One region of the Phenylobacterium terrae genome, then DNA from elsewhere that is predicted to be linked to it. Evidence: predicted binding sites of a transcription regulator. Region 1 holds the regulator's gene; the other holds the start of a gene.

The links. Region 1 encodes LexA, which represses DNA repair genes until DNA is damaged. Its sites were predicted from a motif close to ATGTTCNCNANNTGTTCT; they were not measured.
Region 2: ACFSC0_RS09790 (ImuA family protein) is a predicted target of LexA. The motif match lies at 1,993-2,010, and genes of this name have one in related genera.

The regions. Positions count from the first base shown of each region.
Region 1 covers NZ_JBHUEY010000006.1:359,998-364,172, forward strand. The annotation lists gene gltX (glutamate--tRNA ligase) at 1-65, opposite strand, end outside; gene ACFSC0_RS16150 (ComEC/Rec2 family competence protein) at 133-2,244, shown strand; gene lexA (transcriptional repressor LexA) at 2,249-2,938, opposite strand; gene ACFSC0_RS16160 (hypothetical protein) at 3,116-3,472, opposite strand; gene trpC (indole-3-glycerol phosphate synthase TrpC) at 3,553-4,175, opposite strand, start outside.
Region 2 covers NZ_JBHUEY010000001.1:1,938,166-1,942,340, forward strand. The annotation lists gene ACFSC0_RS09765 (DUF350 domain-containing protein) at 1-25, shown strand, start outside; gene ACFSC0_RS09770 (DUF1190 domain-containing protein) at 33-650, shown strand; gene ACFSC0_RS09775 (DUF5985 family protein) at 894-1,181, opposite strand; gene ACFSC0_RS09780 (DUF5985 family protein) at 1,178-1,453, opposite strand; gene ACFSC0_RS09785 (hypothetical protein) at 1,450-1,818, opposite strand; gene ACFSC0_RS09790 (ImuA family protein) at 2,027-2,824, shown strand; gene ACFSC0_RS09795 (Y-family DNA polymerase) at 2,742-4,175, shown strand, end outside.

The sequences.
Region 1 (4,175 bases):
GTGCCAATGTGCATGTCGCCGGTGGGCGAGGGGGCGATACGGGTGCGGACGGGGCGGTCTGACATCGAATTTCCAGGAGCGGCCGGCGAAGCGGCGGCGCCTCTTAGCACGCGCCTTCCCGGCCGGCCTAGGGTGCAGGCGGCGATCGCCTCGGTGGCGGCGGAGGCGGCCGCGCAGCTCGAGCGTTGGGTGCTGTGGGCGCCGGTGGCCTTGGGCGCCGGGGCGGGGACCTATTTCGCCCTGCCGCGTGAGCCGAGCCTGGTCCTGGCGCTCGGGCTGCTGGCGCTCGCAGGCCTTGCGGGGCTGGCCGCCGTGCGCTGGGCCGGCGGGCGAGCCGTCGGCGTGCTGGTGCTGCTGGCGGCGTTCGGCCTGGCCGGCTTCTCGGCCGCCAAGCTGCGGGCCTGGCGGGTGGCCGCGCCCGTGGTCCTTGAAGCGACCGGACCGCGCACGGTCTCAGGCTGGGTGGTGGACGTGGCGAGCCCGGGGCAGGGCGGGCAGCGGCTGTTGCTGGCGCCGGTGCGGATCAGCGGGATGGCGCCCGAGGCGACGCCGGTCCGGGTGCGGGTGACCCTCAGAGACGGCCAGGCGCCGCCGGATCCCGGCTCGGCCGTCGCCCTGCGCGCCATCCTCAATCCGCCGCCGCCGCCCGCCAGCCCCGGCGCCTACGACTTCGCGCGCGACGCCTGGTTCGAGAGCATCGGGGCGGTGGGCTTTTCCCTGACGCCGGTCCGCGAGACGGCTCTCGATTCGCCGCCGTCCCGGCTGCGGCTGACCATGCAGGTGAACGCCATCCGCTGGGCCCTGGCCGAGAAGATCGTGGCCACCATGGGCGTGGAGACTGGCGGCCTGGCGGCGGCGATGGTCACCGGCCACGAGGCCTTCATCCCGCGCGAGCAGGTGGAGGCCATGCGGGCCGCGGGGCTGGCCCACATCATCTCCATCTCCGGCCTGCACATGGCCATCGTCGGCGGCTTCGTCTTCTTCGCCCTGCGCCTGGGGATCGCCGCCTGGCCCTGGCTGGCGCTGCGGATCAACGCGAAGAAGGCCGCCGCAGTCGCCGGGTTGGCGGCCGTGGCCGGCTATCTGGTCATCTCCGGCTCGCCGCCGCCGGCCGAGCGGGCGGCCATCACCGCCGGCGTCGCGTTCGCGGCGATCCTGTTCGACCGGCGGGCGATCACCCTGCGCGGCCTGGCGATCGCCGCCCTGATCATCCTGGCGGCCCAGCCGGAGGCGGTGACCACGCCGGGCTTCCAGATGTCGTTCGCCGCCACCGCGGCCCTGGTGGCGCTCGCCGAGGCCTGGAACCGGCCGATCCGCGAGATCGAGACGCCCTGGTGGATCCGCGCGCCCCAGGCGGCCGGCGTCTGGATCGCCGCCAGCGTGGGGGCGAGCTTCGTGGCGGGCCTGGCCACCGGCCCCTTCGCCATGCAGCACTTCAACCGCGTCGCGACCTGGGGCCTGATCGCCAATCTGCTGACCGCGCCGATCTCCTCGTTCGTGATGATGCCGGCCCTGGCCATCGGCGCGGCCCTGACGCCGGTGGGCCTCGGCGAGCTGCCGCTGAAGGCCGCCGGCTGGGCCATCGGGCTGATGACCGGGATCGCCGAACGGGCCGCCGCCGCGCCCAGCGCCACCCTGATCGTGCCCAGCGCGCCGGCCTGGACCCTGCCGGCCGCCTTCGTCGGCATCCTGTGGGTCTGCATCTGGCGCGGCCGGCTGCGTTGGGCCGGGGTCCCCTTCGCGCTGGCGGTGGCGCTGACGCCGAAACCGGCGGTCCCGGACGTCTGGATCGCTTCCGACGGGGCGGCGGTGGCGGTGCGCAACGGCCGCGAGGCGGTGCTGCTGAGGCCGGGCGCCAAGCGCTTCGCCGCCGACCTGTGGGCGCGTCGCCGCGGGCTGACGGTCGACGAGACGCCGGAGACGCTGTTCGACTGCGACCGCTGGACCTGCCGGCCCATCGCCGCCGACCCGGCGCTGAAGGTGGCCGCCAGCTTCAGCCGCCGGCCGATCAAGCCGGCCGAACGGGAGCGTCTGTGCGCCGAGGCCGAGGTGATCGTCGTCCGCAGCCTGCCTCAGGGACCGGTCTGCCCCGGGAAGGTGGTGTTGACCGGCCGCGACTTCGCCCGCGGCGGGTCGGTCGAGCTATGGCGACGGCCCGACGGCTGGCGCATCCGCTGGGCTCAGGAGATGCGCGGCTGGCGGCCCTGGAGCTGGTCGGCGGACGGGGCCGAACCGAACGGGTGAGCGGCTAGTGGTAGCGGCGGATCAGGCCCACCAGGCGGCCCTGCACGGCCACCTGGTCGGGGCCGTAGATGCGGGTCTCGTAGGCGGGGTTGGCGGCCTCCAGGGCGATCGAGGCGCCCTTGCGGCGCAGCCGCTTGAGGGTGGCTTCCTCGCCCTTGACCAGCGCCACGACGATGTCGCCGGAGTTGGCGGTGTCGGTCTTGCGGATGACCACGAAGTCGCCGTCCAGGATGCCGGCGTTGATCATCGAATCGCCGCTGATCTCCAGCACGTAGTGTTCGCCGGCGCCGAGGATGGTCTCGGGCACCTGCAGCCGGTCGCGCTCGTGCTGGATAGCCTCGATGGGCGTGCCGGCGGCGATGCGGCCCAGGATCGGCAGCTCGCGCACGTCGTTGGCCGCCACCGGGGCCGAGGCGGGCGCCTCGACCAGCTGGGGCTTGAAGGCGCCGCGGCCCTTGGGCGGCGCGGTCGCCGTCGCCTGCTGCGGCAGCTTCACCACCTCCAGCGCCCGGGCCCGGTGGGGCAGGCGGCGCAGGAAGCCGCGCTCCTCCAGGGCGGTGATCAGGCGGTGGATGCCCGACTTGGACGCCAGGTCCAGGGCGTCCTTCATCTCGTCGAACGAGGGGGAGACGCCGGTCTCCTTGATCCGCTCATGGATGAACATGAGCAGTTCGTGCTGTTTGCGGGTCAACATGGCCGAGGAGCCCTTCGGGAACAAAGCGCCAACTTCAGGAATGTTCTCTAGGTGTTCCTGGTTAATGTCAAGTTACGGCGCCGGCGCAGGTTCGCGCGTGTCATTTCAGCAGTTTAGCTTCGCCGCGGGGGCGGCTCATCCAGCCCTTTGGCGCGACTCAGCTTGCGCTCTTCTGCGTCAGGCCTTGGCCGCGGGCCGGCGGGCCAGCAAGGCGCCGAGCGCGCCGCCGGCGGCGCCGGTCACCGCCGAGCTCGCGGTCCCGAGAAGCAGGAGCATGGGCTCGACGTCGCCCAGCGCCAGGCTGACGGCGATGCCGATCAGGCCGCAGAGGCCGCCGGCGATCGCGCCGCCGAGGGCGCCGGCCCGCAGGCCGGCCCTGGCCAGCAGGGCGTAGACGAGGCCCGCGATCAGCGAGATTCCCATACCGCCGACCGCGAACATGGCGGCGACGGCGGGCTCGGAATGGCCCCACAGCACCATGATCAGCTGCAGGACGGTTCCGACGGCGGTTGCGAGGAATAGCGGGCGCAGCATTTCGCGCCTCCCTGGATTGATCCCCGCTCAAGCTGCGCCGGCGCCCGGTCTGCGTCAATCCGCAGACCGCCGTTCGGTGACTAGCCGCCGAGGAGCGCGCGGGTGGCCGCCTCGACGTCCGGCTGGCGCATCAGGCTCTCGCCGACCAGCATGGCCCGCGCGCCGCAGCGCTCCAGCCGGGCCACGTCCAGGGTCGTGAAGATGCCGCTCTCGGTGACCAGCAGCGCATCGCCAGGCGCCAGCGGCGCCAGACGCTCGGTGACGCCCAGGTCGGTCTCGAAGGTGCGCAGGTTGCGGTTGTTGACGCCGATCAGCTTGGCGCCGAGCTTCCTGGCCCGGGCCATCTCGGCCTCGTCGTGCACCTCGACCAGCACGTCCATCCCCCAGCGCTGCGCTTCGGACATCAGCGCCTTGGCGACCTCGTCGTCGACCATGGCCAGGATCACCAGCACCGCATCCGCGCCGATGGCCCGGCTCTCGACCACCTGCCAGGGATCGACCAGGAAGTCCTTGCGCAGCACCGGCAGTTCGACGGCGTTGCGGGCGGCGACGAGGAACCGCTCGTGCCCCTGGAAGCTCGGCTCGTCGGTCAGCACCGAGAGGCAGGCCGCCCCGCCCAGCTCGTAGGCGCTGGCCAGGATCGGCGGGTCGAAGTCCTCCCGGATCAGCCCCTTGGAGGGCGAGGCCTTCTTGATCTCGGCGA
Region 2 (4,175 bases), on a different contig from region 1:
GAACGCCGCGTCGATGACGTCGTGAGGCGGCGATGAGCAAGCGCTCCAAGACCCTGAAGCTGACCACCATGCTGGCCGGCGCGGCCAGCCTGAACCTGACCGCCTGCGACGGCGCCCCGCCGGCCGCCCAGTGGGACGCCTCGGCCGGCCAGGGCGAGCAGGTGGAGGCCCTGCAGTACGCCTCCCTCGACGCCTGCAAGGCCGCCGACGACGTCCCCGACGAGGAGTGCGAACGCGGCTACCAGGCCGCCCTCGCCGACGACAAGAACGCGCCCAGGTTCACCGACGCCCAGTCCTGCGAGGACGTCTACGGCCAGGGCCAGTGCGTGCCGCGCGGCTACGGCGGCTCGAGCTTCTTCACGCCGCTGCTGGCCGGCTTCGTGATCGGCCAGATGCTGGACGGGAGCGGGCGGCGCTACTACCGCGGGACCGGCCTCTATCGCCGCGACGGCTTCTACGGCGGGGGCGGCTACACGACCGGCTGGGGCGGAGCGCTGGGCCGCGACTACCGCACCGGCCGCACGGTGATCAGCCGCGACGCCCTCGAACCCCCCGCCCGGGTCCGCCAGGCCCCGCCGAAGGTCCAGTCCCGCACCTCGGTGGTCTCCCGCGGCGGCTTCGGCGGCGGCAGCCGAGGGTTTGGGGGGTAGCGACTCCTTCCTCCCCTGCGAAGCGGGGGAGGGGGACCGTCCGCCGAAGCCGGCGAACGCCGGCTGAAGAGCGGGTGGGGGAGGGGGCGAGCCGCCTGCTCCGAGGTTGGAGATGTGCGAATTGGAGCGCGCCGCTGCGCCGCGTCTGGGGCTTGCCCTTTCCACCATGCGCTCTTCAGCCGGCCTGCGCCGGCTTCGGCCCATGGTCCCCCTTTCCCATGAATGGGAAAGGAATGTGGCTGGCTACGGCTCCTTGCGACCGCCGGCGTTCTTCACCAGCACGGCGATGATGATCAGCACGAAGCCGGCCAGGCGGAACAGGTAGGCCGGGCTCTGCTCCTCCTGGGGGATGCCCATCAGCACCGGGATGGCCTGGTTGATGGCGAACATCACGAAGGCGGCGGCGAACACCAGGAACAGCAGGTCGCGCGTGCGGGCCCAGAACTTCAGGAAGAAGATGGCCGCGATCGCGTAGCCGGCGGTCAGCGCCCCGCCCATGAAGGCGACGGTGGAGGGATCGGCTCCGTTCATCGCTCCGTCTCCCAGATGAAGGCGTAGAGCAGGATGGCGATGGCGCCGATCGAGGCCGCCTGTCGGAAGGGCCAAAGGTCGACGCCCGGGAAGACGACCAGGTCGCCCACCAGGAACAGGTTGTTCAGCGCCAGGAAGACGAAGGCGAGCGCGGTCCACAGCAGCAGCTTGGAGCGGGAGGCGAAGAAGGCCCGCAGCAGCAGCCCCGCGCAGAGCGCGCTGGTCGCCAGGCATAGGAAGTAGACGGCCGCCGGCCCGAGGGGTGAGGTCATGGCTTTCTGATCCGGAACGCGTCGGCCAGCGACTGGAGCTTGTCGGGAGGTGATGCGATCACGTTGATGAGGGCCACGGGACGCTCACGGTAGTTGGCCTCCAGCTCGTTCGCCAGCCGGTCGAGCACGCCGGCGGCGGGGGCGTAGCGGCAGCGGCCGTCCTCTTCGCAGGCGGTGAGGCCGGCGCGCTGGAGGGCCTCCAGGTTGTTGGCGATCAGGGGGCCGCTGGCGCGCAGCTCGCGCACCAGTTCGTCGGGCGTCCAGCGCCGCTCCGGATCCCGTTTCAGGAGCAGCAGGAGCTCCAGGGCCCACACCGAGCGGATATGCTCGCGTATGAACGTCAGAAGATCCTGATCGACCGACAATGCGTCTCGCCCCCCACGGCAGCTCGGGAAGCTCGGCAACCTAGTGCCCGAGGCGCAGGCAAGCCACCCGGTGCGGCTCACAAGGATGTGACGACCGTGAAACACGGCGTCGAATGCGGACGTAGGCCTCTCGGCGCGCGGCGGGGGAACCTTGACTCCGGTCCGCAGGTTACTAGAACAAAAATGGAACAAAAGGAGTCCCTTACCCATGCCCGGTTTTCGCGCCAAGGGCCTGGCCGCCCTGCGAGCGAAGATCGCCGCCATCGAGGCGGGCGGGCGGGAGGACTCCGAGTCCCTGCCGTTCGGGGATAGCCGCATCGACGCCCTGTTCCCACGCGGCGGGCTGCCGCTGGGCCGGTGGCACGAGATCGTCTCCGACGGGATGGAGGTGGAGACGGGCGCCTGCGCGGCCGCCTTCACCGCCCTGATGGCCGCCCCGCTCGCCCGCCGGGGCGAGGGGGTGTGGATCGTGCGGCGGGACGACCTCTATGCGCCGGGCCTGGTGGGCCTGGGCTTCCCCGCCGAGCGGCTGATCCAGGTCTGCGCCCGCGACGAGGCCGAGGCCCTGGCGGTGATGGAGGACGCGCTGGCCACGGCCGGCGTTTCCGCCGTCTTCGCCGAGGTGGAGGCGGTCGACCTGGTCGCCGGCCGCCGGCTGCAGCTGGCCTGCGAGAAGCGGGGCGGCGCGGGCTTCGTCATCCGCCGCCGCCCGTTCGGCGGCGACAAGGCGGGCGAGGCGACCGGCTCGGCCGCCGCCACCCGCTGGCGCATCGCCCCCGAGCCCAGCCAGCCCCCGGCCGGCGAGCCGGGGCTGGGCGCGCCGCGGTGGCGCGCCGTGCTGGAGCGCTGCCGCGGCGGGCGCACCGGCGCGTTCGTGTTCGAGGCGGCGGGGGCTTTCACCTTTGATCCTGAGGAGGCTCGGGATGGGACGCATCCTCTGCGCCTGGTCGCCGAACTGGGCGATCGAGAACTGGCGCCGGCGGAACCCCTCCGCCGAAGCGCTTGAGGCGGCAGCGCCCCCTCCACCGGCTTCGCTGGTCCCCCTCCCCCGTCGTCTTCGCGTCGGGGGAGGATCCGATCGCCCAAGCTCCTCCTCCGTCGCGCAGCGAACGGGGGAGGTGGCTCGGCGCGCCAGCGCCGAGACGGAGGGGGCGCAACGTCCCTTCGCCCTGATCGAGACGGTGCGGGGCGTGCGCAAGGTCGCCGCCGTGGACGCGGCGGCGGCGAGGCTCGGCCTCTATCCCGGCCAGAAGGGGACCGACGCCCTGGCGCTGGTTCCCGAGCTCGTGCTCGCCGACGTGGAGCCGGAAGCGGACCAGCGGGCCCTGACCGCGCTGGTGGATTGGTGCGTGCGCTTCTCGCCGGCGGTGGCGGCCGCCCCGCCGGACGGCCTCGTCCTCGACGTGGCGGGGCTGGCCCACCTGTGGGGCGGGGAGGCGGCGCTGGTCGCCGACTTCCAGGGCCGGCTGGCCAGGAACGGCCTTTCCTTCCGCTGCGCCATCGCTGATACGCCCGGCGCGGCCTGGGCGCTGGCCCACTTCGGCAAGGACGGGACCATCGCGCCGCCCGGCGGTCAGGCCGGGCTGCTCGCGCCCCTGCCGCCGGCGGCCCTGCGGCTGGAGCCGGAGGTCGCCGCCCAGCTCGAGCGGCTGGGCCTGAAGCGCCTCGAGCAGATCTTCGCCCTGCCGCGCGCGCCCTTCGCCAAGCGGTTCGGGGCTGAGGCCCTCACCCGGCTCGACCAGGCGCTCGGCCGGGCCGAGGAGGCGCTCGCCTTCCGCCGCCCGCCGACCCCGTGGTTCGCCAGGCTCGCCTTCGCCGAGCCGATCAGCGCGCCGGAGGACCTGGCCCGCGTCGCCTTCGACGTGGCCGAAAAGCTCTGCGCGCGCCTCGAGCGGGAAGGGCAGGGCGCCCGCCGCTTCGAGCTCGCCTTCCACCGGCTGGACGGCCAGGCGGTTCCCCTGCGCATCGGCCTCTCCGTCGCCGGGCGGGACGCGGGGCGCATCGCCCGGCTGTTCGCGCCCAAGCTGGAGACGGTGGACCCCGGCTTCGGGATCGAGGTCGTCACCCTCGCCGCCGAGGGCGTGGAGGCCATGACCGCCCGCCAGGCGCGGCTCGATTCCGCCCGCGACGCCGAGGACGGCCTCGCCCCGCTGATCGACCGGCTCGCCAACCGCCTGGGCGAGGACCGGGTCTGGAAGGCCGTCCCGGTGGAGAGCCACGTCCCTGAGCTCGCCGTCGGCCGCGCCGAGCCGCTGGCTCAGCCGCCCGAGGCGGCCCCCTGGGACCCCGAGCGGCCCAGGCCCGTGCGCCTCTTCCGCCGGCCCGAGCCGATCGAGGCCATGGCCCCGATCCCCGAC